Regions from separate parts of the Schinkia azotoformans genome, predicted to be linked through region 1. Evidence: a T-box and tRNA genes for the amino acid it is inferred to sense, from the RefSeq annotation. Region 1 holds a T-box; the other regions hold tRNA genes.
The links. A T-box is a leader RNA that pairs with one kind of tRNA and senses whether it is charged. The one in region 1 lies ahead of P9E47_RS22230 (glycine--tRNA ligase), so its partner is inferred to be a tRNA-Gly.
Positions count from the first base shown of each region.

Region 1 (11,246 bases):
GCTTTTTAAACAAATGATTAAAAAATAGGATCATTCCAATTCCTAATCCTAAAGAATAAGGGATTTGTAATAGTAACGGCTTTATTAGCTCTTCTCCGGTTATAATATAGTAAAGTTTTTGATGTACCTGCTGCATGGACACATCCTCATGGAAGTTCATAATTGTAATCGCAGATCCTATAAATAATAAGAGCCAAACGAGTATTATAAATCCAATGTTCGGCTTTTTAGGTTTATATATTACGTCAATTATGGTTTGCGTTGGTCCAATTGTTTGAATATCAATGGCAGAATTAAAGCTTTGTATCGTATTGATAATATGCATAAGATCAATTACTACAATATTCTTGTCACTTTTGGAGATCTGGTATAACGACAGGCTCTGGATTTGGTTAACTATATTTTCGGGACCGATAACTTGAGTAATATCCCCTATTTTTATGATTGAATCGGGTTTAGTTTGTACTCTAAGCCGCATCCTGAGATATATCGTATCCTCTTTCATCTGGTCCACCTCACTTCGTAAAGCTAAATCCTTGTATATGTAGTATGGATGTGGAATAGTTGCCTCATTCGGAAATCATCCGTCCAATAATTGGTTTCAAAAACAAAAAAAGGATATTTGACAATTAGCGTCAAATATCCATCTGCTCTTTCATTTGTTGAAGAATTTTTTTCTCAAGGCGCGAAACCTGTACTTGTGAAATCCCTAATCTTCCAGCCACTTCTGACTGTGTTTGGTCTTTATAGTATCGCAAATAAACTATTAACCGTTCTCTTTCATCCAAACCCCTTATAGCTTCTTGTAAAGCAATTTTGTCAAACCATTTTGCTTCCGAATGGTCAGCAATCTGATCAAGGAGAGTAATTGGATCACCGTCATTTTCATATACCGTTTCATGAATAGAGGATGGTGTACGGCTTGCTTCCTGAGCAAGAACAACTTCCTCCGGAGTAATTTCAAGCTCTTCCGCAATTTCTGTAATGGTCGGTGCTCTACCAAACCTTTTTGTTAAATCATCTTTTATTTTTCTAATCTTATTTCCAGTTTCTTTTAAAGAACGACTTACCTTAACGGTCCCATCATCTCGAATGAATCTTTGAATTTCCCCAATGATCATGGGAACGGCGTAGGTTGAAAACTTTACATCATACGATAAATCAAACTTATCTACTGATTTAAGTAAACCGATACAACCGATTTGAAACAGATCATCTGGTTCATATCCACGGTTAATAAAGCGTTGAACAACCGACCAAACAAGGCGCATATTTTTTTGGACGATTAAATCTCTAGCCTCCTGATCTCCAACTTGACTACGCTCAATCAATTCCTTCACTTCGTGGTCTTTTAAATACGTTTCACTATTTTGCTTTTTGACCTCCACATCCATAGGCAGATCTCCTTAATTACATAAAGCTTTACTATTAGCTAAGTATTTAGTTAAATGAATCGTTGTTCCTTCATGTAATGACGATTCAATTACCATATCATCCATAAAGTTCTCCATAATCGTGAAGCCCATCCCTGAACGTTCTAACTCAGGTTTTGTTGTGAACAATGGTTGTCTGGCTTCATCTAGGTCAGCAATTCCAATGCCATCGTCTTTAATTGTTATATGAACTGCTCCTTCATCAAGCATGACAGAAATATACACTTCACCATCCGGATTGTTTTCATATCCATGGATTATGGCGTTCGTAACTGCTTCAGATACAACCGTTTTAATTTCAGTTAATTCATCTAAAGTTGGATCTAGCTGTGCAATGAAAGCTGCAACCGTAACGCGAGCAAAAGATTCATTCTGACTGAGTGCTGAAAATTTCAATTCCATTTTATTTTTCACTTAGGCCACCCCCAAAGTTTTTAGGGCATATTGCTCATCATCTACTAGGCGGATGATTTTGAATAACCCAGACATATCAAAAAGTCTTTTTACAGCAGGTGAAATGGAACATACAACCATTTCCCCTCCTTGACTTTGTATCTGTTTATAGCGGCCTAAGATTACACCCAAACCAGAACTATCCATAAAGGCTAGCTCTTCTAAATTTAAAACAATGTGATGAATATTATTTTTTTCAATTTCGTCTGAAACTTTATTACGTAAATTCTCTGCTGTGTGGTGGTCAAGCTCACCTTTTAAACGGATGAGCAGTACATCTTTTTTAGTTTCTAAATTGATGACGAGACTCAACTCAATTTCCTCCTAATCTGAAAGTCTTAAGTGAGTCTTTTCGCTATTCTTTAAAGGAATTCCTGCAACACGACAAAACTAGTGTTTATTAGTGTATATAAGTGTTTATTCGTATTATTTTTACAATGTTAATTTGAATATTTAGCAAAATCGCCAATCGTTCTCTTAAGTAAATTCCACCAAGTAGCGGCCTTTACCTCGGTATTTGCAACTAGAGGGCTTTCAACTAGGATTTTATCACCTTTTTTTAGAATGAGCTTTCCAAGTTCATCTCCTTTGTTGATTGGTGCCTTACTATTTTCATTGATTATAATCTCTTGCTCTACATCATCAACACTTTCGCCTTTTTTTGTTAAAAGCGATATAGGCTCTGATGTAACAGCATTGATCGTAGATTTATCCCCTTTTGACACTTTTACCTTCGATAGCGGTTGATTGCGTTCATACATTGGGTGTGTCCGATACTGACTAAATGCAAAATCTAACATTTTTGTAATCTGTCTGTTTCGGTCCTTCGGTGTTGGAGCTCCCATCACAACAGCAATAACTCTCATGCCGTCTTTCTTCGCTGTTGCCGTTAAGCAATATTTAGCTTCATTGGTAAAGCCTGTTTTAATACCATCAACTCCGGGATAAAATTTTACTAAACGGTTGGTGTTGACTAACCAAAACTTCTTATCGGTGTTCTCGCGCAGATAATCCTCATAAACACCTGTATATTTTGTAATTGAATCATACTTTAATAATTCTTTTGCCATGATGGCCATATCCCGTGCTGTACTATAATGTTCAGCTGCCGGCAACCCTGTAGGATTTTTGAAGCTAGTATTCTGTAAACCAAGTTCCTTCGCTTTGTTGTTCATCATTTCAATAAAACCATCATGGGACCCGGCAATATGTTCAGCCATTGCAACGGACGCATCGTTACCAGATGCAATCGCAATCCCTCTTAACATCTCATCAACCGTCATTTCTTCTCCCGCTTCAAGGAAAATTTGGGAGCCGCCCATTGAAGCTGCCAATTCACTTGTTCTTACCTTATCATTGATTTTTATTTTCCCTTCATCCAATGCCTCCATAATCAGTAACATCGTCATAATTTTTGTCATACTGGCTGGCGGCAGCTTTTTATCTGCTTCCTTTTCAAAGAGGACGGTTCCGGTGTCACGTTCGATTAATATCGCAGATGATGCATCTTCCGCCAAATCGACTTTTGTTTCTTCTGCAAATCCTGTCGGTGCAAATAGTGCCAACAAAAATATAAAGCATATTAAAATCTTTGAACCTCGTTTTTTCATGTTATCTCCCTCCTTTTTTTAGAAAACATACTAACCTTAGGATAAAATCTTCATACACGACATTTTTTCCATAATTTATCATTTTATACCAAAATTTACGTTTATTTATTTTTTGTAATATGGGGACGGTCCTCTTGTTCCAACAAAAGAGAGCATCCCATTGGAATGCCCTTTATTGATTCACTATTATGAAATTTTATCGTAAATTAATGGTGGTGTCTTTGTTTCAGTAGGAGATATTGTAAAACTTTGATATAGCAGTTTTTTTATTTCGTCGACATTTTCAAAGTTGCTATGGAGCGTTGCCACTGATTCTCCTTTTTCTACTTGGTCTCCTACTTTTTTTCGAAGTACGATCCCTACTGCTAAATCAATCTTCGAGTCTTTCGTTGCCCTACCAGCTCCAAGCAACATCGCAGCCTTTCCGACCTCATCAGCAATAATCGATTCAACCCAGCCACTTTCCTTCGCTTCTAATTCGATTTTGTATTTTGCTTTTGGAAGCTTCATTGGATCATCTATAAGCGATGGATCCCCTCCTTGAGCTGCTATGAACGTCTTAAATTTCTCAAGGGCCTTTCCAGATTGGATCGCTTCTTCTAACATTTTATGTGCTTCTTCTAAGGAGTTTGCTTTTTTGGCGAGAAATACCATATAGCTGCCAAGTGTGAGGCAAAGTTCGTATAAATCCTTTGGTCCCTTCCCTTTCAGCGTGTTGATAGCTTCTTCAACCTCTAATACATTGCCGATTGCATATCCTAACGGCTGGCTCATATCCGAGATCACGGCCATTGTCATGCGGCCGACATTGTTTCCGATATCAACCATCGCTTTTGCTAGTTTTTTTGCGTCTTCTATATCTTTCATGAAAGCTCCTGCTCCCGTTTTAACATCCAAAACAATCGCATCAGCACCTGCCGCAATTTTTTTACTCATAATCGAACTTGCGATAAGTGGGATTGAATTAACGGTTGCAGTTACATCACGGAGACCATAGAGCTTCTTATCGGCTGGTGTTAAATTACCGCTTTGACCGATCACGGCTACTTTATTTTTGTTTACTAAATCGATGAATTGTTTGTTGTCGATTTCAACATGAAAGCCCTTAATTGATTCCAATTTGTCAATCGTACCGCCGGTGTGTCCTAAACCGCGTCCCGACATTTTTGCAACCGGGACACCTACTGAGGCTACAAGGGGGGCCAATACAAGTGTCGTTGTATCACCAACACCGCCTGTTGAATGTTTATCAACCTTAATCCCTTCGATCGCAGAAAGGTCTATTTTATCCCCGGAGTCGACCATCGCTAATGTTAATTCCGCCCGCTCTTTCTCTGTCATTCCCTTGAAATAGACAGCCATGGCGAAGGCACTCATTTGATAATCCGGTATCGTTTCATTAGTATAGCCTTCAATCATAAAACGGATTTCTTCTTTTGTTAACTCCTGACCATCCCGTTTTTTTTCAATTAAGTCCACCATTCTCATTTGAAAAACTCCCTAGTTTTTAATCTTTTTATATTACCTGAACCAGTTCTTTAACAAACGTTAGATTAATTATTCACTCTAAAGAATATCGAGAAGGCTATTTCCATACTTTGGCAGTGAAACTCCGAAATTATCGGCAACAGTTGCACCAATATCTGCAAATGTTTTTGAGATCGGCAACTGTTTTCCTTCCGTAATCCCCTTATGGTAGATGAGGAGTGGTACATATTCCCTCGTATGATCTGTACCTGGATGAACTGGATCATTACCATGATCAGCAGTAATCATTAATAAATCATCATCATTCATTAAATCGAAAACTTCGCCTAGTCGTTCGTCAAATTCCTCCAATGCCTTTCCATAGCCAATTGGGTCACGGCGATGCCCAAATTTTGCATCGAAATCGACTAAATTTAGAAAGCTTAAGCCAGTAAAGTCCATTTTAAATGTATCATTTAGACGGTCCATTCCATCAAGGTTTGATTTCGTTCGCAAGCTTTTTGTAACACCCTCGCCATCATAAATATCCGAAATTTTCCCGACGGCAATAACATCAAATTGATTATCCTTCAATTCATTCATGACTGTCCGGTCAAATGGTTTGAGTGCGTAATCATGGCGGTTCGCTGTTCTTTCGAAGTTTCCAGGTATCCCAATAAATGGGCGGGCAATGATGCGTCCAACCATATACTTTTCATTTAAAGTAAGCTCTCGGGCAATTTCACATATTTTATAAAGCTCGTCCAACGGTACCACTTCCTCATGGGCAGCAATTTGTAGGACTGAATCAGCTGATGTGTAGACGATTATACTGCCCGTTTCTATATGCTCTTTCCCTAGTTCAACAAGTATTTCCGTCCCAGAAGCGGGTTTGTTCCCGATTACCTTACGACCGGTACGAGTTTCGATTTCATCAATTAACTCTTTTGGAAACCCTTGTGGGAATGTTTGAAAAGGCGTATCAATATTAAGACCCATAATCTCCCAGTGTCCAGTCATTGTATCCTTCCCAACTGAAGCTTCTTGCATTTTTGTATAATGAGCTAATGGGCGTTCCGCAACGGGTACACCTTTAATTTCTCTAATATTGCTAAGACCGAGCTTCGCTAAATTTGGCATATTTAAGCCATTCATACGCTCGGCAATGTGACCTAGTGTATCTGCGCCTTTGTCACCAAATTTTTCAGCATCGGGGGCTTCTCCGATACCAACTGAATCCATTACAATTAAGAAAACCCGTTTGAATTTCATTTTATTCCCTCCAATCAAATCGCCTTGACGTAACTACTGCTAAATAAAATTAAGACCTTTAATACTATTCCCTTTGATGGAACTAATTACTATGATTATATTTATTATCTGACGTCAGACCTTGATACTCTTGCCTCATTTTGTTTATGCAAAGATTAAGTTTAGGTCTTTGGGTGTTAGAATACTATCCACAAAATTAGGCCCGTGGATGATAGGTCTTATATATATCTGTTAATCTAGCTTTTGAAGCTTGTAAATATATTTGAGTTGTTGAAATATCGGCATGCCCGAGCATTTCTTGAACTGCTTGAAGGTCTGCGCCATTTTCCAAAAGATGAGTAGCAAAGGAATGCCTCAGCGTATGTGGCGTAAGTTCTTTTTCTATATTTGCATCCTTTCCTATGCCCTTAAGAATCTTCCAAAATCCTTGCCTTGACAGCCTTTGGCCATGGTGATTTACAAATAAAGCCTCATTTTCCTTATCTTTAAGTAACTTCCCCCGTGCATTTTCAAGATAATTTACTAATACAGTTGTTGCAATTTTTCCTAATGGAATGACCCTTTCTTTTTTCCCTTTTCCACTGCAACGAACAAATTGTAAGGAAACATTCACATCTTCCAGATTCAAAGAAACTAATTCCGATACTCGAATTCCGGTGGCGTATAGCAACTCCAACATGGCCTTATCGCGAACCCCATATTCATTATCCTCTTTAGGTGTATTCAATAAAGTCTCTACCTCAGCTAGTGTCAGCACCGTAGGCATTCTTTTCTCAAGTTGTGGGGATTGAATATGAAGGGTTGGATCTTCCATCGTAATTTTTTGGCGGAGTAAAAATTGATACAACGCCCGTATTGATGATAACGTTCGGGAAATGGATGAAGATGCCTTGCCGTTTTCTTTTAAAGATGCTAAATAATTGAATATGTGAATTCGACCAACCGCATCGAATGATTGGAGTTTTTCGGCTGTTTCAAGATATTTTATATATTGTTTTATATCCCTGCGATAAGAATCAACCGTATTTTTAGCAGCCCCATGTTCAGTCAATAAATATTGTAAAAATTCTTCTAAGTGGTCATTCATAAAAACTGGAACTCTCCTTTAATGACTTACTCCCCGTTTTGATAAAAATAAATAAGACGATCAACCCATGTAGGTGTAAAATCTTTTGCTTGAGCAGATACCTTTAAAGCCCCGCCCTCCGGCTCATCATAACGGTGATATTGTTCGTACTCTTGATTTATCCAGATAATTCCGAAATAAAAAAGCAATGTACAGCCCGTAAATAATATAAAAACTTTTAATGTATCAAAGGCAATTTTTAAAATTGACATGTCTCATTCCTCCAAAATCAATAAAAATAGTGTCAAGTGTACAACCCTATATTTAAAGATATGTCAACAATGAGAAATTTTATACATTGTGGAAAAAAGAAGAAAGTATTCCTTATTCTAAACTACAGAAAAATCAAGGATTTGTAAATATAAGGAGATATAAAAGAGGATGTCCAAAGCATTTTTGAACACCCTCTTTTTTACATGAAATTAAAATTTGGTTTTTTCTTCAATAAATTTCTTTAAATCTGCGATCGGCATCCGTTGTTGTTCCATTGTGTCACGGTTACGTACGGTTACCATATTGTCTTCTTTAGAATCAAAGTCATACGTAATACAGAATGGTGTCCCGATTTCATCATGGCGGCGGTAACGTTTACCGATGGAGCCAGATTCATCAAAGTCGACCATGAAGTAGTTAGCCAAATCTTCGAAAATGGCACGTGCCTCATCAGACAATTTTTTAGATAAAGGTAGGATCGCTGCTTTGTATGGTGCTAAAGCAGGGTGGAAGTGCATTACAGAACGAGTTGTTCCGTCCTCTAGCTCTTCTTCATCATAAGCATCCACTAAAAATGCTAATGTTACGCGGTCTGCCCCGAGTGACGGCTCAACACAGTATGGAATAAAACGCTCATTCGTTTCTTGATCATGGTAGTTGAAATCCTCGCCAGAGAATTCCATATGCTGCTTTAGGTCATAATCTGTACGAGAAGCAATACCCCAAAGCTCGCCCCAGCCGAATGGGAATTTATATTCAATATCCGTTGTTCCATTACTATAGTGAGAAAGTTCTTCTTCAGAATGTTCACGAAGACGCATATTTACCTTTGTCATTCCTAATGCTAATAGCCAGTTTTCACAGAACTTTTGCCAGTATTCATACCATTTTAATTCTTCACCCGGTTTACAGAAAAATTCCAACTCCATTTGTTCGAATTCTCTTGTACGGAATGTAAAGTTTCCTGGTGTAATCTCATTACGGAAGCTTTTACCGATTTGAGCAATACCAAATGGCAGTTTCTTTCTCATCGTGCGTTGAACGTTTTTAAAGTTAACGAAAATACCTTGTGCTGTTTCAGGACGTAGGAAGATTTGGTTCGCACTTGATTCAGTCACACCTTGATGTGTTTTAAACATAAGGTTGAACTGACGAATAGACGTAAAATCCTTGCTGCCACAATCTGGACATGCAATATCATGCTCTTTAATGAGCTCCTCCATTTTTTCAAATGGCAAACCGTCAACAACCAGTTCAATTCCCTTTTCATCCAGTGCATTTTCAATTATTTTATCAGCTCGGTGTCTGGCTTTACATTGTTTGCAATCGATCATCGGATCATTGAAATTGCCAATATGTCCTGATGCTTCCCATGTTCTTGGGTTCATAAGAATCGCTGCATCTAAGCCGACATTGTAGGGAGATGCTTGCACGAATTTTTGCCACCATGCTTTTTTCACATTATTTTTTAACTCAATTCCTAGTGGACCATAATCCCATGTATTTGCTAAACCACCGTATATTTCAGAGCCTGGAAAAACAAAGCCCCGATGCTTCGACATTGCGACTATTTTGTCCATTGTTTTTTCTACTGCCATTACCATGCACTCCTTAGATTAAATAAATATACATATAAAAAAGCTCCCATCCCTAAGCCAAAAATATCAGCTTAGGGACGAGAGCATTATTCCCGCGGTTCCACCCTAATTAGTACATTGCAAAACGGTATAGCTTTACCAATGCACTCACTTTAAAATAGTTAACTCCAGACTGCCGTTTCACTGAATTTCTTTACAAGGCTTTCACCATCCCTTGCTCGCTAAAAAGAGATTGTTCAGCTACTATTGTCCTTCATAGTTTTAACCAAATATGAATTTGTAAGATATCATACCAATTAGGTAATGAAACGTCAAGACCAAGTTTATTATTGTTGAATATTTTCTGCTTCTGTGTTCGTATTCGCAGTTGTATTTCCGGATGTATCATTCCCTGTCTGTTGATCTTCAGTTGACGGTGTCGCTTCTGATTTCTTCAGTTCAAAATAAGCATCCATTATACGACGGCCAATATATTTATTAATCGGATGTTTATCAGAGCTTACCCATGGAACTACAACGGAGAAAGCGACCTCTGGATTATCGAATGGAGCATAGCCGACTAAGCTCAAATTATACGTACTTGCTCCATAATATTCTCTTTTTGGCCCGTAATATTGACTCTGCGCTGTACCCGTTTTTCCCGCGGGACTGTATGGTGCATTACCAAAGTAGGCATAGGCCGTCCCACCGGACTCTTGATACACTTGACGGAAACCTTCCTGCACACGCTTCACATATTTTTCATCCATATCCACTTTATTTAACACATCTGGTTTAAATTCGTATTGCACATTACCCATTTCTGTATCATTGGTTGGCTTTCTGATTTCTTTCACGATAATCGGCTTCATCCTGTAACCGCCGTTAGCTATTGTTGACACATATTGCGCCATTTGTAGTGGTGTATAGGAATCATACTGCCCAATACTCATAAATAGCAACAAACCCGGCCTAGTTTCTTTTCCGATATAACCACTCGCCTCATTTGGCAAATCAATACCTGTTTTTACTCCTAAGCCAAATTGGCTGAAATAATAGCGCATCATATCAAAATATTTTGGTTGAATATTTAATGGTTCATTGTAACGGTATACAGCATTTGCCATATTGATTGTAGTTTTAAACATATAAACGTTTGAAGATTTCTTTAATGCTGTTAAATCATTGATGGAACCCATTCTTGTATAAGATCCTGTTAATTTCGTTCCCTTAATTTGAAGCGGTTCATCATACAGAAAAGTGCCAGGCTTGATCGCACCTGTTTGGTAGCCCGTTAGGATCGTAGCCCCCTTTACAGCAGAGCCCATTTCGTATTGACTTGTCATTGTTCCGATTGCAAAATCTTGAACTTCGAGTTTCCCGTTATTAGTAACGAGCTGCTTACCCGCTAATGAAAGAATCTCACCAGTTTTCGGATTCATCATGACAACGAAAGCACGGTCCATCAAATAGTTGCCGACCGTCTTTTTCGCTTTCATTAATTCTTCTTCAATAATTTGTTCAACCTTCTTTTGAAGCTCCATATCAAGGGTCAAAATAAGGTCTTGGCCGCGTTCGCCTTCTGACACAACCTCTGTGTCAAGGATATTGCCGCTTTTATCTTTAATGAACTTAACCTTTTCTTTACTTCCTCTTAAAACATCCTCATATTGTTGTTCAATATAACTTGCCCCGATTCTATCATTCCGGCTGTAATCCCGTGCTAAATAATAGTCTATTTTTTCAGCTGGGAGGCCTTGGGTTACATTTCCTAAAATGGTTTGAAAGGTCGTGCCATAATTATATTTCCGATCCCAGTTTGTCATAATATCGATTCCAGGGAGTTCACTTAAATGCTCACTAACAACCGCAAATTCCGTTTGGGAAACATGGTCCTTGACAATATTTAAGGTGAGATCATAGCCACGGTCTAATTCCCGTTTGATTTTGAAAACTTCAAGCTCCTCTGGAGTAAAAACGGATATGTCCTCTTTTGTTATCCGTTTGAGTTGTAATTTATACAGTTCATTATCCTCAAGCTCCTTGAATTCCTTTTCGGTATACTTTTCTTTTGCTTTTTCAGGGAACTTAATCA
Region 1 covers NZ_JARSMD010000054.1:25,574-36,819, reverse strand. Annotated here, with positions in the region: gene P9E47_RS22275 (stage V sporulation protein AA) at 1-505, opposite strand, end outside; gene sigF (RNA polymerase sporulation sigma factor SigF) at 636-1,394, opposite strand; gene spoIIAB (anti-sigma F factor) at 1,407-1,847, opposite strand; gene spoIIAA (anti-sigma F factor antagonist) at 1,848-2,198, opposite strand; gene P9E47_RS22255 (D-alanyl-D-alanine carboxypeptidase family protein) at 2,327-3,496, opposite strand; gene P9E47_RS22250 (pyrimidine-nucleoside phosphorylase) at 3,683-4,984, opposite strand; gene deoB (phosphopentomutase) at 5,063-6,235, opposite strand; gene xerD (site-specific tyrosine recombinase XerD) at 6,432-7,322, opposite strand; gene P9E47_RS22235 (YqzK family protein) at 7,349-7,573, opposite strand; gene P9E47_RS22230 (glycine--tRNA ligase) at 7,784-9,172, opposite strand; T-box leader at 9,243-9,438, opposite strand; gene P9E47_RS22225 (peptidoglycan D,D-transpeptidase FtsI family protein) at 9,499-11,246, opposite strand, start outside.

Region 2 (9,145 bases), on a different contig from region 1:
TGCTAGAGCGTGCCCAATATGCTTCCTCAAATAGTCTTCAGCATACCAACCGATGATCATTTGAATAATCTTTCTAAGGTTGGAATGACATAGATATTAATTCATATCTAAATTCAGTTTTGAAATCATAAATATTGTAAAAATATTATATGAGCCATTAGCTCAGTCGGTAGAGCATCTGACTTTTAATCAGAGGGTCGCAGGTTCGAATCCTGCATGGCTCACCATTTAATTATTCGCTTTAAATTACATTACTGCGCCCGTAGCTCAATTGGATAGAGCGTCTGACTACGGATCAGAAGGTTATGGGTTCGACTCCTGTCGGGCGCGCCATTATTTTTATGAAAATGCACTATCGGGAAGTAGCTCAGCTTGGTAGAGCACTTGGTTTGGGACCAAGGGGTCGCAGGTTCGAATCCTGTCTTCCCGACCATTCTAAAAATCTTAATTTTTATGGCGGTGTAGCTCAGCTGGCTAGAGCGTACGGTTCATACCCGTAAGGTCGGGGGTTCGATCCCCTCCGCCGCTATATAGTTCACCATGAAAAGTAAATATTTATTACGGAGGAATACCCAAGTCCGGCTGAAGGGATCGGTCTTGAAAACCGACAGGCGGGTTAAACCGCGCGGGGGTTCGAATCCCTCTTCCTCCGCCATTCACTTTGAAAAAAGTACAATATTAAATAATTTTTACTATCGCGGGGTGGAGCAGTCTGGTAGCTCGTCGGGCTCATAACCCGAAGGTCGCAGGTTCAAATCCTGTCCCCGCAACCAAATGGTCCCGTGGTGTAGCGGTTAACATGCCTGCCTGTCACGCAGGAGATCGCCGGTTCGATCCCGGTCGGGACCGCCATCTTTATTCCAGTAGCATTGCTGCTGTTATTATAGATTTTTTTATTCTTTTTTGGCTCGATAGCTCAGTCGGTAGAGCAGAGGACTGAAAATCCTCGTGTCGGCAGTTCGATTCTGTCTCGAGCCATCCTTTTGGAGGGGTAGCGAAGTGGCTAAACGCGGCGGACTGTAAATCCGCTCCCTGTGGGTTCGGCGGTTCGAATCCGTCCCCCTCCACCACTTATTTTCCTTAAATTTTGCGGGTGTAGTTTAATGGTAAAACTTCAGCCTTCCAAGCTGATGTCGTGGGTTCGATTCCCATCACCCGCTCCAATATGGGCCTATAGCTCAGCTGGTTAGAGCGCACGCCTGATAAGCGTGAGGTCGATGGTTCGAGTCCATTTAGGCCCATTGTTTTCATTATAAATTATTTTTACTATAATGCGCCTTTAGCTCAGCTGGATAGAGCATACGCCTTCTAAGCGTACGGTCAGAGGTTCGAATCCTCTAAGGCGCGTAATATATACGCATGAATATGTAAAGAACCCCGAAACTCAATTTTGAATCGGGGTTCTTTTTTATATTAATGTAAAAATAAGATAGATTGCTGTTCCCCACATTATGAGAGCTGATATCTTATTAAGAACTGTAATAAATCCTCCTGAGTTGTTTAATCTACCAACTTGTCTTCCTACCAAAGCTAGTGCAATAAACCATATCCAAGAAGTAGTAATACAAGCTAAAGCAAATCCAAGTTTGTCCATTCCTGAATAGGATAATGAACTTGTTCCAATTACCCCAATCGTATCCATTATGGCATGAGGATTCAACAATGAGACCGATGTAGCAAAGGCAATTTGCTTTTTGGGAGAAAGAGCATTCGCTTCTGATGAGCTTGTATTTGATTTACTTTTCCAAGTGACAAAGCCCATATATGCTAAAAATAATACTCCAACCAATAAAAGAGTGAATTTTATCCATGGAATCCCGAAAACAATAACGGATACACCTAATACAGCCAAGGATATAAGGAACGTATCGCAAAGGGACGCTGTAATTATAACCGGTAATGCTCTACTAAATCTTGGTTGAGTTGCTCCTTGGTTGAAAACAAATACATTCTGGACGCCTAATGGAAGAATAAGTCCAAAGGCCAGTATAAACCCGTGTATAATAGCGCTTATCATTTAATAATCTACAACCCTTTCTACTATGTAACAGTCAAGTCACTAAATTATAACACTAGGAGTAGATTCAAATATATTGAGAAGCATTACTTTTTTGAAAAATAAAAGGGAGCTTCAGGTGAATCCTGTTCAAAATAGAGGGTGGCTTATTGTCACAATAATTCTTTACAAATAATACGCAAAAAGTGGTAAGCACATGTAAGATAAATGAAGTGTAAAGAATGTTTGACACCTTACAAAATCTAAAGGTGGCTTAGTCATGGAAAATAGAATCAAGGAATACAGAGAAAAGAATGGTTTTCACAAGGAAAATTAGGAGATTTGTGTAATGTGACAAGGCAAACAATCAATGCCATTGAAAATAATAAATATGATCCAAGTTTAGAATGGGTATTTAATTTATCTTATGTTTTAGGTCGTCCTATTGTACATTGGTCAAGCAGTTTTATTTAATAATCATGAGATAAGTTCAGTATTTGCAACAGATTTCCAAAATTTAGAGGATCTTGCGGAAGCATCACCTATTGTAATAACTGCACAAACTAAGGAAAAGGGTAAAAATCTTTACATATAGTGACGTTGAATTTGTTAAAACCAAAATAATGGTTCAAGATATTTTAAGAGATGAAACTAACCAATTAAAAAAAGGTGAATCTATCAATTTACTTCAAACCTATGTTAAGGAAGATCCGCTTGTAAAAAACATGAGAAAGTCCTACTTTTCCTTGAACAGTATAAGGGGAAAGTAATTTTCTTATGATGAAAATGCAAAGATGGCAGACCCAATGCCTAAAAGTGGTAAGCAAGAATATGCTGAAAAGACAAGGTTTGACGGATGAAGAAATAGCAGAATATTTTAAGTAAGGATTAGTATTTGGTGTTAAAATAAATACTTTTTTAATATTGAACCTATTATGATTTGATAATCGTCTAATAGCAGAACTTGAAGTAGGTTGAAAGGGAGGGTAGTAGATTGGACAGAGAAGAAAAAGACTCCATATTAGAAAAAATAATGATTGAATATGGTAATGAGTTGGTACGATTGGCGTTTTCTTATGTGAAAGATGCCGAGATAGCTAAGGATCTGGTATACTAACGAATCAGAAAGTAAAATAACTTGAATGTTTTACAAATTTTTCCTATAATAAATCTGTTAGCCGAGATTAGTTGAGCCAAGTTGAGAAAAGGAGAGACGAGAAAATGTGTAAAACTGAGTTGTATGCTCAATCGGGAGTTGCGATGACATGTCGCTCTTACCAAGAGTATAAAGAAATGTTTATGTTAAAAGAAGGCTTGTTAAGTGATGGAAGGATTCTTGATATTGCATCTGGGGCCTCTTCATTTACTGCCGAATTAAATCAAAAAGGATATGAGGCTATAGCAGTTGACCCTTTATACACCCTTACAAGTGAAGAAATGTATGATCTAGGAAAAAAGGAAATTAAAATAGCCTCTCAAAAGTTATCCCAAAATGAAAATCTTTTTATATGGAACGATTATAAAAGTCTAAAACATCACGATGAAATTCGAGAACGTTCTTTAAATCAATTTATAGAAAGTTATCGTGAAGATAATAATAAAGAAAAATATATTTCCGCAACCTTGCCGTTCTTACCTTTTGATAATGATACGTTTGCGTTAGTTTTTTGTAATCACTTTCTATTTTTATATCGAGAACAATTTGATTATAAATTTCATTTAGATGCTATTAATGAAATGATAAGGATTACACAAAAAGGTGGATCAATATTGATATATCCATTGGTTGATTTTAAAGATGGAATTTACCCGCATTTAAACAAACTAATAGATGACATAAGTGAAATTGGCATAAATATTAAAATTAACAAAACAGAATTTCGATTTCTTCCATCAGCAACTAACTTTCTCACTATTGAAAAATAAATGAGTAAAATGACGCTTGCTAAAATACATAGTAACGCCATTGGGTTTAACTAACGTTGGCGAATATGAAAGAAGAATAGCTACGGATTCAGCAGAAGTGGTGGCTGTACTTGAAAAAGATGTAAGGTTAGTTTCTCCAGTAAATTGACAATCTCTCTTTTAAATTAAAGATAATTCTCTATTCTTGAGGTGTGTATATTGAGGGGGGGAATATGGAGCTAAGAAAGCTAACTTACGATCGAGTCATTGATAAATTAATAAACAATAGAAAAATAGTAGTTGCTTGTTTAGAATTGGTTTCACCAATTTTCTTCTTCGTATATTTCCTTTTTATTGGATTTCCATGGCCTTGTATTCTATTTATGTTATTTGTACATATCATTTCATTAATATTCGATATTAAGGAAAAACAAAAGAAATTAGGATATTTATTCGGAATAGTTTTTAATTCAATATATCTAATAATGATTTTAGGCTTCATTACATATTTAACTAACAATGATTTCAATACTTCTCAATACCCTGCAGGTGAGAAAGAGTTCAGAACGGGAATTTTCAACTTTGTTTTAGTTATTTTAGCAGAAATTTTTAACACAATGACTGCTATCGTGTTGTTGATTAATGTAAAGAAGTTTTGACTTTTACAATAAGTATAATTTATTTTTACTGATTTTGGAATTTTAGTTCTGAATAAATTGGTGAACTAGCCAAGTTCAAAAGGAGGGGCAATTTTAAATAAATGTTTAATTAATATTTCAGTAAAATGGAAGTTAATTGGTTACTGTCCAAATAAACAACTGTATAATAAAGATGATAATGGAATTTCGAGAGAGGTGGAAACTTTGAGATTATTTTTCCAAGCTGTAATTTTTTCAATCGTTATTCACGTCATTTATATTGGGGGAAGTCTAGTTCATGGATTGAGTCAAACGTGGAACTTTGTACCGGATATAGAGAATGCCTATGAAAATGTAACGGTTCTTCAAAACGAGGTTTCATTTGGATATGTAGGAAGTCCCATGTATTTAGTTTTTACATTTATAGTAATGGCGCTAATTGGTGCTGCAGCCATTCAACTTTTAAAAAGAATCCGTTTAGCTAAAACAAGCGTTTAATGTTATAATGATAGTAATAAACAACAGAAGGGATGATGGGTGGCCGATGTTAAACTAATCTTATTTTTAAAAGTTTGAAATGAAAATATTTCAAATCATACAAAATAGGATTAGTCTGCCCATTTTTCATATATAACTTGAGCTATTAGTGAATAGCTTTATTTGAGTACACAAAAATGCGACTAATCCTTCCAACAAAATTGGGAGGATTTTTTAATTTCCGGAGATTTGTGGGGTTCGAATCCTTCCTACTATAAAGAGGGGCGATTATATGCGTGAATTATTAAAATTACAAAATATCGGATATGAAGTCAATGATGTCACGGTTTTTGAAGATGTGAATGCAAGTGTTCAAGAAGGAGATAGGATCGGCATTATTGGAAAAAATGGTGCTGGGAAGTCAACTTTGCTGCAATTAATAAACAAGACGTTAGTGCCAACAAAAGGGCAATTTAGATGGCTCGTTCAAAGTCCAGAGATTGTCTTGGTGGAACAGGAAACGAAAAATTTTTCAGTAGAGGAGTTGACATATTGCGAAAGTAAACTGCTTGAGAAATGGCATGTACCAACAGGTGATTTTTCACAATTAAGTGGTGGCGAAAAATTGAAGGCGCGGCTTGCCAAAGGGTTGGCGAGGGCTACTGATTTATTGCTTTTGGACGAACCGACAAACCACCTAGATGAACCAAGCAAGGAATTGCTTAAGGAACAATTGCAACAATTTAAAGGTACGATTATTTTGGTATCGCATGATCGCTATTTTTTAGATGAAGTTGCAACAAAGATTTGGTCTATTGAAGGTAGAAAGTTAATTGAACACAAAGGTAATTATTCAAGTTATATGGATGCCCGCAAACAGAAAAGATTAACACAAGCGCGGGAATATGAGAAACAGCAAAAAATGGTTGAACAAATTGAGGGACAAATCAACGAGCTTACTTCTTGGTCAAAAAAAGCACATGCCCAGTCCACGAAAAAAGAAGGTTTTAAGGAATATTATCGTGTAAAAGCAAAACGTATGGATTCGCAAGTAAAGTCAAAACAAAAGCGTCTTGAGAAAGAACTTGAAAAAGCAAAGGTGGAGCGGGTTGAACCGGAATACACTGTACGTTTTTCAATGAAGGCCAATACCAAGGTAGGGAAACGTTTTTTAGAGGTTAAGAATTTATCGAAGGCTTTTGATGGGCGAACTTTATTTAAAGACGTTAATTTTACAATTCAGCATGGCGAAAAGTTGGCGTTAATAGGACCGAATGGCAGTGGCAAAACGACTTTAATAAAAATAATTATGGGTGAGGAAACGGCTCAAGGAAATGTCTGGGTATCGCCTTCAGCTGAGATCGGCTATCTAACTCAGGAAGTGTTTGACCTGCCGCTTGCCCAAACGCCAGAACAGTTATTTTATCGAGAAACATTTGAAGCAAGAGGGCAAGTTCAAAATTTAATGAAGCACCTCGGCTTTACGGCATCACAGTGGAAAGAGCCGATTGCAGCTATGAGTATGGGGGAGCGGGTAAAGTGTAAGCTAATGGCTTATATTTTAGAGGAAAAAGATGTACTCATTTTAGATGAACCAACCAATCATCTTGATTTAGCCTCACGTGAACAGTTGGAAAACACTCTATCACTGTACAATGGGACACTTTTAGTCGTATCACATGACCGCTATTTTCTTGAAAAGACAACAAGCGGTAAACTCGAGATTTCGAATAATAGGATTCACAGGCAGTGGAAAGAACCAGTCCAGAATAATGATTCTAAAGAAGAGCTGCGGTTGAAGCTTGAAACTGAAAGACAAGAAGTGTTAGGAAAGCTGAGCTTTCTCACCCCAAAGGATCAGGCATACGCAGAGCTTGATTTGAAATTTAACGAATTAACAAAGCAAATCAAATCGCTTGGGAAGTGATTGCCAAAAGAAGTGGGACACAGGGTCGGGAACTGTGTCCCACTTTTAGTTAAGTTATCTCTTTGCAAGAACTTCCCGAAATTCTTCGTTACTTTCAAGTACTTTCTTTGCGTAAGTACACTCTGGGATAATAGCAATATTTTCTTCCTTCGCATATTCCACGATTCTATTCACTAATTTTTTCCCAAGCCCTTTGCCATTATGTCCTTCATTAACAATTGTATGCTTTACAGTAATGAGCTCTTTTCCATTTTCATCGGATCCGCTCGGCACAAATTGTATTCTTGCTATTACTTCTCCATTTTCCTCCATGTAAATTTCATTATTACCTAGCTTAAATTCGTCCATTCTATACCATCTCCTCAATTTGTTTTTTACCGCAAAATAAAATGATGTCCTTAAAAGGACGATACCATCTAATTTTCTTAACAGCAAGCATCGGGACACAGGGTCGGGAACTGTGTCCCACATTTTTTGTGTTTAGTGAATTTAACCCAAAAATAGGAATAATAAAAAATGATAGGAAAATACTAAAAAAAATTCAATGAATAAGGAAGGAAGGGGGGGCCTTATGGGCAAGAATGTAGCAATTTTTTTAATTTGTTTTGCCATAGCATTTGGTGGTGGGTACTTATTCTTTAAAAATAACCAAGCTTCAGAACCAGCACAAAACGGAGAACAAACAGATCAAGCTGCAAAGGATAAAGCGATCGATCAACAACAGGGTGATGCATCTGATAATGAAGGAAGAATCCTTGTTCAACGCGGTTGTATTTCCTGTCATAGTGTGTCTGCACTTAATATTCAAGGGGGGGCGACCGGTCCGGATTTATCACAAGCCTATGTAAATGTTGAGGGAAAGCACGGTGTGCCGATTGAGGAATTTCTCAAAAAACCGACATCTGCTGTAATGGCTGGTGTGCTTGGAGACAAACCCTTGACAGAGGATGAATTAAAAGCAGTTCTTGAAGCATTGAAGACTGCATCAGAGAAGTAAGAATGCTTGTTTGGAGGTGTTTTTATGAAGAAATGGATAGCGGCCATTACAGGCTTAGTGGCAGGTGGACTAGCTTCAACCGTTATTTTTGCTGACTTTGATAGAAATACGAATCAAGCAAATACAAATACCAATGCCTCAAATGTTGCTTCATATGCCGAAAGGACTTATGTTCCGTTTGGAGAGCATGATGAATATTATCTATTTGCTTCAGGAGGCCATTCCGGGCAAATGTTTATTTATGGTGTACCCTCAATGCGGCGTATTCGAACCATTCCAGTCTTTTCGCCGGATTCCGCAACAGGGTATGGCTATGACAAACATACAAAAGAATTAATGGGTGGATATACTTGGGGTGACCTCCACCATCCGGCTTTATCTGAAACAGATGGAGATTATGATGGAAAGTATTTATTTGCCACAGATGTTGCCAATAATCGTGCAGCAGTCTTGGACTTAAAAACGTTTACAACGATGGATATTTTAAAGGTTCCAAATACAGGTGGTCCGCATTGTGCGGCTTTTGTTACACCGAATACGGAGTATTTATTCTTGCCGACTCGTTTTGCTGTTCCTCTAGGTTTTGAATATGCACCATTAGACGAATATAACGAGAAATATAGAGGTGTAATGTCTGCAGTTACGTTTAATGAAGATAAGAAAAAGCTTGAGCTGGCTTATCAAGTTGCTTTGCCTCCATGGTCATTTGATTTGTCTGATGCCGGGAAAAAAGGTTCGGAAGGTTGGTCCGTTATGACAACTTATAATACGGAAGAAGCAACGACGGAAATGGAAATTAATGCCTCTCAAAAAGACCGAGATTATATCGTTCTTTATAATTGGAAAGAGCTTGAGAAAATGGTAGCAGATGGGCAATACGACATGGTTGGGGACGTAAAGATGATTTTTCCTGAGAAGCATAAGGGAGGTATATTCTTAGTACCGACAGCTAAATCCCCGCATGGTGTTGATGTTACTCCGGACGGTACGCGTTTTATTGCTTCTGGAAAACTTGCTCCAGCGATGACTGTCTTTTCATTCGAAAAAGCCTTTAAAGCTATTGAAGACAAAAAGTTTTCAGGAGAGTTTAACGGTATCCCAGTCTTGGATTATGAGTCTGTAATGGAGAGGGAAGTAAATCCTGAAAATGCCCTGGGGCCATTGCATTCGCAATTTGATGAAAAAGGCCATTGCTATACAACGAT
Region 2 covers NZ_JARSMD010000006.1:753-9,897, reverse strand. Annotated here, with positions in the region: tRNA gene P9E47_RS03355 (tRNA-Lys) at 152-227, shown strand; tRNA gene P9E47_RS03350 (tRNA-Arg) at 257-333, shown strand; tRNA gene P9E47_RS03345 (tRNA-Pro) at 357-433, shown strand; tRNA gene P9E47_RS03340 (tRNA-Met) at 456-529, shown strand; tRNA gene P9E47_RS03335 (tRNA-Ser) at 563-655, shown strand; tRNA gene P9E47_RS03330 (tRNA-Met) at 697-773, shown strand; tRNA gene P9E47_RS03325 (tRNA-Asp) at 777-852, shown strand; tRNA gene P9E47_RS03320 (tRNA-Phe) at 906-978, shown strand; tRNA gene P9E47_RS03315 (tRNA-Tyr) at 986-1,070, shown strand; tRNA gene P9E47_RS03310 (tRNA-Gly) at 1,090-1,163, shown strand; tRNA gene P9E47_RS03305 (tRNA-Ile) at 1,168-1,241, shown strand; tRNA gene P9E47_RS03300 (tRNA-Arg) at 1,274-1,347, shown strand; gene P9E47_RS03295 (LysE/ArgO family amino acid transporter) at 1,409-2,017, opposite strand; partial or broken gene P9E47_RS03290 (helix-turn-helix transcriptional regulator) at 2,277-2,470, shown strand; partial or broken gene P9E47_RS03285 (sigma-70 family RNA polymerase sigma factor) at 2,991-3,107, shown strand; gene P9E47_RS03280 (class I SAM-dependent methyltransferase) at 3,218-3,922, shown strand; gene P9E47_RS03275 (hypothetical protein) at 3,939-4,070, shown strand; gene P9E47_RS03270 (hypothetical protein) at 4,135-4,560, shown strand; gene P9E47_RS03265 (hypothetical protein) at 4,765-5,037, shown strand; gene abc-f (ribosomal protection-like ABC-F family protein) at 5,309-6,943, shown strand; gene P9E47_RS03255 (GNAT family N-acetyltransferase) at 6,998-7,414, opposite strand; gene P9E47_RS03250 (hypothetical protein) at 7,515-7,940, shown strand; gene nosZ (Sec-dependent nitrous-oxide reductase) at 7,965-9,145, shown strand, end outside.
Region 2: it encodes a tRNA-Gly, which carries the amino acid that the T-box ahead of P9E47_RS22230 (glycine--tRNA ligase) is inferred to sense. The anticodon was not compared.

Region 3 (11,246 bases), on a different contig from region 1:
TACCCCATAAGGAGTAGCCTCACTTTATTTTTATATTAGTCTTCCATTGTTGATAGGTCGCCTGTTGGTAGACCAAGCTCCCATGCCTTTAGGACACGGCGCATGATTTTTCCTGATCTTGTCTTAGGAATTGTTTCACGAACCTCAATCATTCTTGGTGCGGCATGTGCAGCTAAACGTGTTTTAACAAATGAACGAATTTCTTCTTTTAATTCATCACTATCAACGAAACCTTCACGAAGTGTAATGAATGCTTTAATTACTTCACCGCGAACTGGGTCAGGGACACCAATTACTCCTGCCTCAGCAACAGCCGGATGTTCTACAAGCTTGCTCTCAACCTCAAATGGTCCAACACGCTCACCAGATGTATTGATAACATCGTCCACACGGCCTTCAAACCAGAAGTAGCCATCTTCATCCTTGTAAGCAGAGTCACCAGTTACAAACCAGCCAGTTTCAAAATATTGATCATACTTCTCTTGGTTATTCCAAATAGCTCGTACCATTGCCGGCCATTTTGGTTTAATCGCCAAGTTGCCCATTCTGTTTGCCGGTAATTCATTTCCTTGGTCATCAACGATGGAAAGTGTAATGCCTGGAAGCGGCTTGCCCATTGAACCAGGGCGAATTGGGTTACAACGGAAGTTCGCACAAATACAAGAACCAGTTTCAGTCATCCACCAGTTGTCATGAATCCGATGATTTAATACCTCTAATCCCCAACGAACAACTTCAGGATTTAATGGTTCGCCAGCTGAAAGGATATGGCGCAGCTTTGATAAATCATATTTCTTAGGAAGCTCATTTCCTGCTGCCATGATCATTCGTAAAGCTGTTGGTGCACTGAACCAAACATTTACACCATACTTTTCTAGCGTTTGGAACCACTCTTCAGCTTTAAAACGTCCGCCACGGAGAACAGCGGTTACACCATTTAACCAAGGTGACCACATACCTGCTGAAGTTCCAGTTACCCAGCCTGGGTCAGCTGTACACCAATATACATCGCCCTCGCGAAGGTCATACGTCCATTTTCCTGCTAGGTATTGATGAATCATGGCATCATGTACTTGAAGAACCCCTTTTGGTTTTCCCGTAGATCCTGACGTATAATGAAGCAGCATACCCGTTTCACGGTCTACCCATTCAATTGTATATTCATCAGACTTGCTCATTAAATCTTGATATAAAACTTGATTATCAGCTGTTGTCTCTTCTCCGCCTACTAAAATGACATGTTTTAATTCAGGTAGTTCATCAACTGGAATCCGTTCTAGTAAGGCAGGTGTTGTTACAACTGCTACCGCTCCACTATCACTCAAACGGTCTTTTACAGCTTCCTCCATAAACGCTTCAAACAACGGACCTGCGATCGCCCCCATACGAATAATTCCTAAAAGCGAAATATACAATTCCGGTGTACGAGGCATGAAAATAAAGACGCGATCCCCTTTTTCCACACCATATGAACGCAATCCGTTCGCAAATTGACTTGAAAGCTTTTGGATATCCTGATAAGTATAGGCTTCATCACGGACACCATCTGTAAAAAACAAGGCAGTTTGATCCGCTTTTCCATTGTTTACGTGACGGTCGATTGCTTCGTAAACCATGTTAACCTTTCCTGTTTGGTACCAAGTAAACGTCTTCTCAATCTCTTTCCAGTCAAAATTGGCAACTGCTTCATCATAATTTTTTAGATTTGCTGTTTCATCAATCAATAGTACTTCATTTGTCATTGCGTTCGTTGTCATATCCCCTGACCCCCAATAATAAGATTTTCTCTTGTTATATAACACTACCACATATCGACAAAACTTTAAATATTCTTTAAAATGTTCACAAAATTTTATAAATTTCTTACAAAAGAATAATACGCTTTCAAGCAGCTTATTTTAGGTTGAAATAAAATATTTACACCATTAGACAGAATTCGCTAAATAAAAAACTCGTATTACTTGGTAAATGCAACCAACTGTAATACGAGTTTTTAGTAAATTGTTATATAACATCTACATTTCAATCAAAAGGCTTCCATCAAACAAAAATAGATATTTTTCGACAGATGGCAGCTTCCAAATGTCCTGAAGTGCCTTTGCGTATAAATCAATTTGCAAACGATAGCGTTCTTCCAATGTTTTCTTGGCAATTTCCTCGTTTTTAAAACGGCCGGTAATTGTATCGGTTTTATAATCGATTAGCACGACTCCATTATCATCTTTAAAAACGCAATCCATAACCCCTTGAACTAAAACATGGGCAGTATCCTCCTCCGCCCAATCAGGATAGGCATCTTTCGCAGGAAGTGCCAAGCTAAAAGGTACTTCACGACGAACCTTATCGGCCTTTACTAATCGTTGTCCTAACGGAGTTTCAAAAAACTGAATGATACTGTCTATTTCAATTACTGTACTTTGTTCTTCAGTTAATAGCTCCTTAATCACCATCGATGCTAGTAAATTAGCCAGCGATTCAGGTGTGATATCTGCACGTAAATCAATATGCTGCATCACCATATGCATTGCCGTTCCTTTTTCAGCGGCCGTTAACGATTTCTGCTGTAAAAACTTTGGGCGGTCCTGTAATGGGGCCCGGAACCTTTGGATTAATGCTGTATCCGCATACGCATCGGTCACTTGTTTTCTAGATTTTATCTCAGATACGGATTGCTTCGAGCGTTTGATTTGTGCTTGCATAAATGGATAGTTCCATGAAAGTTGATGATAAACATCATTTTTCATTGCGCTTTCGATTGGGACAGCCCGCCAATTTTCAATATCGCTTAGTAATTCTAAATTTTGTTTCACAGATTCACTTGAATCCTTAGGAAAGTTTTCGGCATTTAGAACATTGACCTCCCATTTAGAAGAATGAGAAGAAATTTCGTTGGCATATTCTTTGGCGCTTAATACGGTACAATCCGGGTGACGGATTAAGGCTGGTCCAATCCAGTCTAAATAACATTTTGCTTTTGCCCGCACATAATCCGGTAATAACCATTCGTCCTCGTCTATTTCACTATTCCACTTATCCATCGTTTTCTCCATATCCTTTACAGTGCCGACAAGGTAGATTTTTTCTTTTGCTCTTGTCAGGGCAACGTAGAGAACACGCATTTCTTCAGCTAACAGCTCCATTTGCAGCCGTCGTTTCATCGCAAGAAGAGGCAGCGTTGGATATGTAATACGAAGCTTGGGATTAACAAGCTTAGAGCCAAATCCGAGTTCTTTATGCAACAGCACTTTTTTTCGTAGATCCTGCATATTAAATTGTCGGCCAAGACCCGCTACGAAAACAATTGGAAACTCCAAACCTTTACTTTTATGAATCGTCATCATCCGGACGACATCCTCTTGCTCTCCAAGAGCTCTAGCCGTTCCTAAATCTTCCCCGCGGTCCTGCATACGTTCTATAAATCTCAAGAAACGGAATAAGCCACGGAAAGACGTTTCCTCATATTGCTTTGACCGATCATAAAGAGCCCGTAAGTTAGCTTGACGCTGTTTTCCACCAGCTAGACCACCAACATAATCAAAATACCCTGTATCCCTGTATAACTGCCAAATCAATTCAGATAAAGCCCCTTGCCTTGCTCTTGTTCTCCATGCCTTTAATTCTTTGTAAAATAAATCTAGTTTTCCGGCTAATTCATGATTGGCACCAGATCTGATATAGCTTTTTACACTCTCAAAAAAACCATTATTTTTATCGTGAATTCGAATCATTGCCAGCTGTTCTTCCGTTAAGCCGACAATCGGTGAACGGAGGACAGCGGCTAATGGGATATCCTGATACGGATTATCGATTATCTTTAAAAGGGAAAGCATCACCGTAACTTCTGTTGCTTCAAAATAGCCAGTAGAAAGCTCGGCATATACCGGAATTCCAAGCTCCTTAAATTCTTCCATAATCGTTTCCGCCCATGGCATCGACCGTAATAGAATGACAATATCACGATACGTTACGTTTCGCTCGTTCCCGCTTTTATCTGTCACTTTATAAGGCTTTTCTATTAATTCTTTTATTTTTAAACCTATAACCCTCGCCTCTAATTGAACAGTTTCCAATTCTACTATATCCGCTGAGATTGATTCGTCCTCATCATCCCCGTCGTCATTTACCTCTTTCTCAGTTGACTTGTCTTTCCGATCGATCAAGAGAAGTTCGGCTTTTGTCTCTTCGGATTCAGGGTAATTCAGATTCCCTAGCTTTAGCTCCGCATCATCATCGTACTCAATTTCTCCAACAGTTTTATTCATGATCTGCTTAAAAATAAAATTCGTTCCCGCTAATACTTCAGCACGGCTACGGAAGTTTTTTGACAAATCAATCCGAATTCCTGCGCATTCTTCAGAATCTTCTTTTTGGAACAATCTATATTTTGTCAGAAATAGATGTGGTTCTGCTAACCGGAAACGATAAATCGACTGCTTCACATCGCCTACCATAAATAAATTATTAGAGCAGGACACTAATTTAATAATTGTTTCCTGAACTAAGTTTGTATCCTGGTATTCATCCACCAGCACCTCTTGAAATAAATCTCTGTAGCTTTCGGCTACCTCGGAGGGTACAAGCCCGCCAGCCGTTGACATTTCGTTCTTCAAAATTTGCAAACAAAAATGCTCTAAATCTGCAAAGTCGACAATTCCTTTTTCTTTTTTTACTATTTCATAGCGATTTGAAAATTCTTTAACGAGCTCAATTAATGTTTCAACAACCGGTTTCATCTCCTGAATATCCTTAAGAAAATACTCAGGTTTGCGGCTGAAAAGCTCGTCTTTTATTTTTTCAAATTGATCCTTTGCTTTTTCGCGAAGACCCTTCACATTTTCCTGCATGGTTTTTAAATATTCATCACCTTTACAAGGCTTAAGTTTACCAAAAGACGCTGTTTGCATGACTTCATAAATGTTTTGCCATGACTGTTCACTTGCGAATAGAAGGTCTTGGATTAGTTGTTGGTTAAGATTGATATTATCAGCATAGGGAGCAGGTCCTCCGGGCTGTTTCGTTATTTCCAAAGCACGATTTAGGAGCTCCCTACATCCTTGCAGTTGAATTTTGATATCCTCTCTTAGATCCTTCATCCATGATAATTCATCAATCTCACTTATATCATCAATATCATAGGCCTGAACGATTTGCTCCAACCATTCAGTAGGCCATGGATAGGAACGGGAGAAATCGTATAATTTTCTAATTAAGAGCTGCAATTCTATATCACTACGGTCATCACTGTATCGATCAACTAAATCATAGAAACACTCATTGTTTTCTAAACTATATTGCTCCTCAAAAAGCTCCTCCATTACTTCTTCCATCAACAGTTCTGCTTCTGTTTCATCTGCAATACGAAAGCCAGGATCCAAATCAATATAGTAATAATATTTTCGCAATACGTTGAGACAGAATGAATGGAGCGTCGAAATGGATGCTCGGTTTAATAGTGTCAATTGTCTGCGCAAATGGAGAGAGGAAGGAGATTTAGCAATTTCTTTTTCCAACGCTTCGCCAATTCTTTTTCTCATTTCAGCTGCAGCTGCATTCGTAAACGTAACGACTAATAAGCGATCGACATCAACAGGGTTATTGACGGACGTGATTTTTTTAATAATTCGTTCAACCAAGACCGCTGTTTTACCTGACCCAGCTGCCGCCGCAACGAGTATATCCTTCCCGCTTGTGGCGATTGCCCGCCATTGGTCGTCCGTCCATGTGCTGTTTTCTGGTTTTTTAAGTTCATTATTCAAGGTCTTTTCCTCCCTCCATACGAATTTTTTCTAAGATATCTTCATTTTTTTCAGGAATTAAAATATTATATTTGTTCTCTTGGAATGAACGGTCAAATTGACATATCGATTTATAGGAACAAAATGCACATGGGGTGTGATTTTTCATTTTATACGGTTCAATATCAATAACTCCATCTGTGATCGCTGTGCCAATGTCTCGAATTTTTGTACGGACAAAGCTCCTAATATGGTCAAAATCCTTCCCGCTAGCAACGGAGGAATTGCTATAAAAGCCACCGTCTTTTTTCAAAGCAACTGGAATAACATCCGAATAGCCTGTCTCAAGTGATCGGTCCATAAGACGGATCGATTCTTGGTCAGCAACAAGCAAACCTTTCATTTTAAATCGTTTATAGATTTCTTTTTCAATCTCTTCAAATGTTGGAATAGTAGACTTATTAAGCATTGGATTATGAACATGGAAATATAGTACTCCAGCCGGAGAGGCTTCTGTACCAATCCACTGCTTTGAATTAGTGATCACAACATCAAGATAGGTCAGCATTTGTAAGGCAAGCCCATAATAAACCTCTGTCAGATTCAAAGCTTTTTGGCTTGACTTGTAATCAATCACTCGGAGGTAAACGCCATTTTCGCCGGCAGATTTATCAACTCGGTCAATTCTGCCAACAACCTCCATTGTGCAGCCATTTTTCAATGTAAACCGGAGCGGTGATAACGGCCCCTTTGGTCCGAAAGACAACTCAAGACCGATCGGTTCAAAACCACTTATTTTGGCATGCTCACTTAATACGATGGAGGCCCGTCCAACGACCTGCTGCAGCTTTCTTTTAATGTAATGAAAGCGATTTGAACTCAGCAATATTTCTTTTTGAATGTTTGGAGCCAACCGTTCTACCGCCTCAAAGGCTAGCTGCTCGCATTGTTTTCTCGTAAGGTTCGACCAATTCAAATCATTTTGTTGAATGATATCCGTAATCAATTTTAAAGCTGCATGGAATAACTGTCCGATATCCGGTGCTTCAAGCCGGAAAATTTGCCGCTCTTCTAAACGCAGCCCATACGAAATAAATTGGGAATATGGACAGGACTGGAAAAGCTCCATTCGTGACACACTTGCTTTTATTTCCTCACCATATAATTCACGACTAATATCCTCAGGAAGTTTTTTGGTAGTGTTAATGAAAAATAAACTTCCTAACACCTTTTTACCGTAATTTTCCCACTTTTCTTGTTCAGAGATCCAGTTATAAACGTCCCACCATAATTCATGAACAGGATAACCCCTTTTCCAATTTTGCAGCTGAAGTGACAAATAGGACATCGTCTTTTTAGGATTTGTTATATAGTTCAGCTGCTGCTCCGGTGCTTCCTCATTCGGCTCGTTTAAGATGAGGTTTTCTTTTAATGCCGGGAAAAGGTCTTTAAGACGATTAAATAAAATTGATGGAACAAGAGATTTCCCTTCATCATCAGCCATTGGATAGCTTAAATACAGTAACTCTGAAGCACTCGTTAAAGCAAGATAAATTAAAAATTGTTCATCCAAGAGCTGCTGCTTACTTCCGGGTGCTAATGTGAAGCCGGTACTTGCTAAAAACTCTCTTTCTTCTTCGGTTACAACTCCCTCTTCTACGGGTTTTAATGGAATGACGCCATCATTCACCCCAAGAATGAATGTACATTTTATATTTGAAAAACGGGAGCGTTCCATATCTCCAACCAACACTTGATCCATGGCCGGTGGTACCGTCGCAAAATGCATACTTTCCAAGCCGGAATGTATCATTTTACGGAAAAGATCGAAGGAAAGCTCTTCCTCCCCCATTAAGGATGCCATTTGGTCTAGAAGCTCAAGGACAGATTGCCATACTTGACTATGATCTCTTGATTCGGTTAAGTTGCCAGCTTCCTCGGCCTCAATGCAAAGTCGATTCACTTTATCCGGAATTTGTAATCCTTCTAAAAAGTAATAAAGTGCCTCACAATAATCACGGCCAGTTTTAGCTTTTTTTGAATTCTTCTCGAATGCAAGGAAAGGTTCTGTGATTAAGCTGCGTAACTTATTGATTTTTTTCTCGTAATCTTTTTCTTTATCTGTTTTAGGGATACTTTGGCCCTCAACCGCTTGGAAACGTCTATATTCCCATGGCTTTTTATCAGTCCAACGCTTCCCCTGAATCCCGTAAGCCAACACATAATTTTCAAACTGATCCATATCTTCACGGATTCGGTCTCTATTACTGTCAAACGGAAACAGTACATCCGTTTTGACACATCGAAAGATAGGTTCGTAGCGCCATCCACCTTGAATTACGTCCAACGATGAACGGATAAATTCAATGAGCGGATGATTTAACATTGATCGTTTTTGATCTAAAAACAATGGAATATGGTAATCCTCAAAAACAGTTTTTAAAAGATCATGGTAGGAGTGGCTGTCTCTTAATAAAATAGCGAAATCACGCCAACGGTAGTTTTTAGTTTTTACTATATGCAAAATTTCTCGAGCAACACTTTCGACCTCAGCGCGGCGGTTGACAGCGGCATTGATGTTAATCGCTAGATTTTCTGTTGGTTTGTCAGTCTTGTTTGCATTGGTTGTTTTATCAGTTGTTGCGGCTTTATCAGAAAACTTAACACTTGGACGGCTGTCGTAATGCTGTTCAAGATGATGCAGTGCTGGTGATTTTATAAACCTGAACGGCTCATTCAAAAGCACAGGTTTTTCAAGCCCTATGTTGTTCTCCTTAGCAGCATTTAAGATGCTAAAGTATGTACTAACTGTCATTCGATATAAATTTAAATCATCGATATCCTGATGAAGATCAGTTGGGTCAAGTGTAAGAGCAACGGTAACACTGTTACACTGCTTTAACAACTCGCTAAGAACCTCCAATTCCTGCGGTGTAAAACTATGGAATCCATCAATGTACACGTCTGCGCCTTTTAGTTCCTCGGACTTTGATATCTTTTCAGCTAAAAGGCGAAGGTAATCCTCGGAATCCACATAATGCACCAATAAATGACTTTCATAATCATGATAAATTAACTGAAAGTCATTAAGTTTATTAGCTAATATTTCTTTATTGGAATTACTATTATCTGTGTGAGAAAGCTCCACACTTTTTTCTTGAAGGAGTTCCGGAGTAATACAATACCGCTTAAATTCTGCGATCATTTCTTCAAGCTGTTTGATAAAACCGTTTTGATCGGCAGCTCTTGTAAACACCTTCAGTTCATCCTTGCGGTGCTCTACAATTTTCCGAAGAAGCATATGTAGGCCGACACTATTAAGATGAAAGCGGCTAAAGCCTTCCGTTTCTTGTAATATCCTCCAAGCTAAGCGCGTAAAACTAAACACTTGCGAACGGATCATACCATGTAATCCTGGTGTATTTATTAATTGATATTCTATTTGAAAGGTCATTTGGTCGGGTACTAGATAGATGATTGGTGAGCCTAACGGGTCTTGCTCTAGTTTATCGATAACCTCGTTTAATAAAAAGGTTGATTTTCCGCTCCCCGAACGTCCTAGGACAAATCGTAACGATGACATAATTATCCCCCCTACTTGCTAAATTGAATGAATGTTGATTGATTCATGAATTCTGATGAATGGTTATGCTGTAAATTATTATACCATTATGGGAATGACTGAAAAAATAATTGGAGTTGTGAAGTGAAGGGAATTCTGAATGGGAATGAGAGAATCGGGCTGATTCACATGCTTTGATTCCCGGTGTTGTGGTTTGGAGCCTTGGGTGGGAATCATTTTCTAAAATCAACATTTATAAAAAACAAAAAGATCAAGATTTATCTCTTGATCTTTTTCTATGACCCGTACGGGATTCGAACCCGTGTTACCGCCGTGAAAGGGCGGTGTCTTAACCGCTTGACCAACGGGCCAGATTATATAATTACAAATGGCGGAGAAGGAGGGATTTGAACCCTCGCGCCGGTTACCCGACCTACACCCTTAGCAGGGGCGCCTCTTCAGCCACTTGAGTACTTCTCCATTTGGCTCCACAGGCAGGATTCGAACCTGCGACCGATCGGTTAACAGCCGATAGCTCTACCACTGAGCTACTGTGGAAAAATCAAATACACCTTGGCGTATTTGTACCCAGATTTTATCGAGCAAGCTCAATAATTTCCTCTGAAAATCTGAGGCATCCGCCGGAGGCTTAAACATTATTCAGTACTGAATAACGTTTAATGGGCCTGAATGGACTTGAACCATCGACCTCACGCTTATCAGGCGTGCGCTCTAACCAGCTGAGCTACAGGCCCATAATATTATGGAGCGGGTGATGGGAATCGAACCCACGACATCAGCTTGGAAGGCTGAAGTTTTACCATTAAACTACACCCGCATAAAAATGGCTGGGCTAACTGGATTCGAACCAGTGAATGACGGAGTCAAAGTCCGTTGCCTTACCGCTTGGCTATAGCCCATTGAATTAACATCATGATTAATACTGGACATCTTAGTAATAAATGGTGGCTCGAGACAGAATCGAACTGCCGACACGAGGATTTTCAGTCCTCTGCTCTACCGACTGAGCTATCGAGCCATATTATGGCGGAGGAAGAGGGATTCGAACCCCCGCGCGGTTTAACCCGCCTGTCGGTTTTCAAGACCGATCCCTTCAGCCGGACTTGGGTATTCCTCCGTAATTTAAAACCTATTCACTATAAATGGTGGACCTTGTAGGACTCGAACCTACGACCGGACGGTTATGAGCCGTCTGCTCTAACCAGCTGAGCTAAAGGTCCCTTTCTAAGTTCTATCCTAATTCAATTGTAAAACTAAAGTAGCGGCGGAGGGGATCGAACCCCCGACCTTACGGGTATGAACCGTACGCTCTAGCCAGCTGAGCTACACCGCCATATTAAGTTTATAAAGTGGAGACTAGCGGGATCGAACCGCTGACCTCCTGCGTGCAAGGCAGGCGCTCTCCCAGCTGAGCTAAGCCCCCAGAAAACATATCATTTTAATGGTCGGGAAGACAGGATTCGAACCTGCGACCCCTTGGTCCCAAACCAAGTGCTCTACCAAGCTGAGCTACTTCCCGGACTTGAATAGGATGTTCTGGCTTCCATGTTCGTCACAGGAAGTGACGGCCCTTAATGGAAGATCCTTTAAAATGGCGCGCCCGACAGGAGTCGAACCCATAACCTTCTGATCCGTAGTCAGACGCTCTATCCAATTGAGCTACGGGCGCATTAAATCTAACTTAATTTTAAAATGGTGCCGAGGACCGGAATCGAACCGGTACGGTAGTCACCTACCGCAGGATTTTAAGTCCTGTGCGTCTGCCAGTTCCGCCACCCCGGCACTTTTGGAGCGGAAGACGGGATTCGAACCCGCGACCCCCACCTTGGCAAGGTGGTGTTCTACCACTGAACTACTTCCGCATATTTAAATGGTGCGGGTGAAGGGAGTCGAACCCCCACGCCAAAGGCGCCAGATCCTAAGTCTGG
Region 3 covers NZ_JARSMD010000005.1:168,388-179,633, forward strand. Annotated here, with positions in the region: gene acsA (acetate--CoA ligase) at 36-1,757, opposite strand; gene addA (helicase-exonuclease AddAB subunit AddA) at 2,016-5,756, opposite strand; gene addB (helicase-exonuclease AddAB subunit AddB) at 5,749-9,318, opposite strand; tRNA gene P9E47_RS03145 (tRNA-Glu) at 9,597-9,668, opposite strand; tRNA gene P9E47_RS03150 (tRNA-Ser) at 9,687-9,777, opposite strand; tRNA gene P9E47_RS03155 (tRNA-Asn) at 9,781-9,855, opposite strand; tRNA gene P9E47_RS03160 (tRNA-Ile) at 9,979-10,052, opposite strand; tRNA gene P9E47_RS03165 (tRNA-Gly) at 10,062-10,135, opposite strand; tRNA gene P9E47_RS03170 (tRNA-Gln) at 10,143-10,217, opposite strand; tRNA gene P9E47_RS03175 (tRNA-Phe) at 10,261-10,336, opposite strand; tRNA gene P9E47_RS03180 (tRNA-Ser) at 10,343-10,435, opposite strand; tRNA gene P9E47_RS03185 (tRNA-Ile) at 10,462-10,538, opposite strand; tRNA gene P9E47_RS03190 (tRNA-Met) at 10,578-10,651, opposite strand; tRNA gene P9E47_RS03195 (tRNA-Ala) at 10,669-10,741, opposite strand; tRNA gene P9E47_RS03200 (tRNA-Pro) at 10,761-10,837, opposite strand; tRNA gene P9E47_RS03205 (tRNA-Arg) at 10,911-10,987, opposite strand; tRNA gene P9E47_RS03210 (tRNA-Leu) at 11,012-11,100, opposite strand; tRNA gene P9E47_RS03215 (tRNA-Gly) at 11,106-11,180, opposite strand; tRNA gene P9E47_RS03220 (tRNA-Leu) at 11,190-11,246, opposite strand, start outside.
Region 3: it encodes a tRNA-Gly, which carries the amino acid that the T-box ahead of P9E47_RS22230 (glycine--tRNA ligase) is inferred to sense. The anticodon was not compared.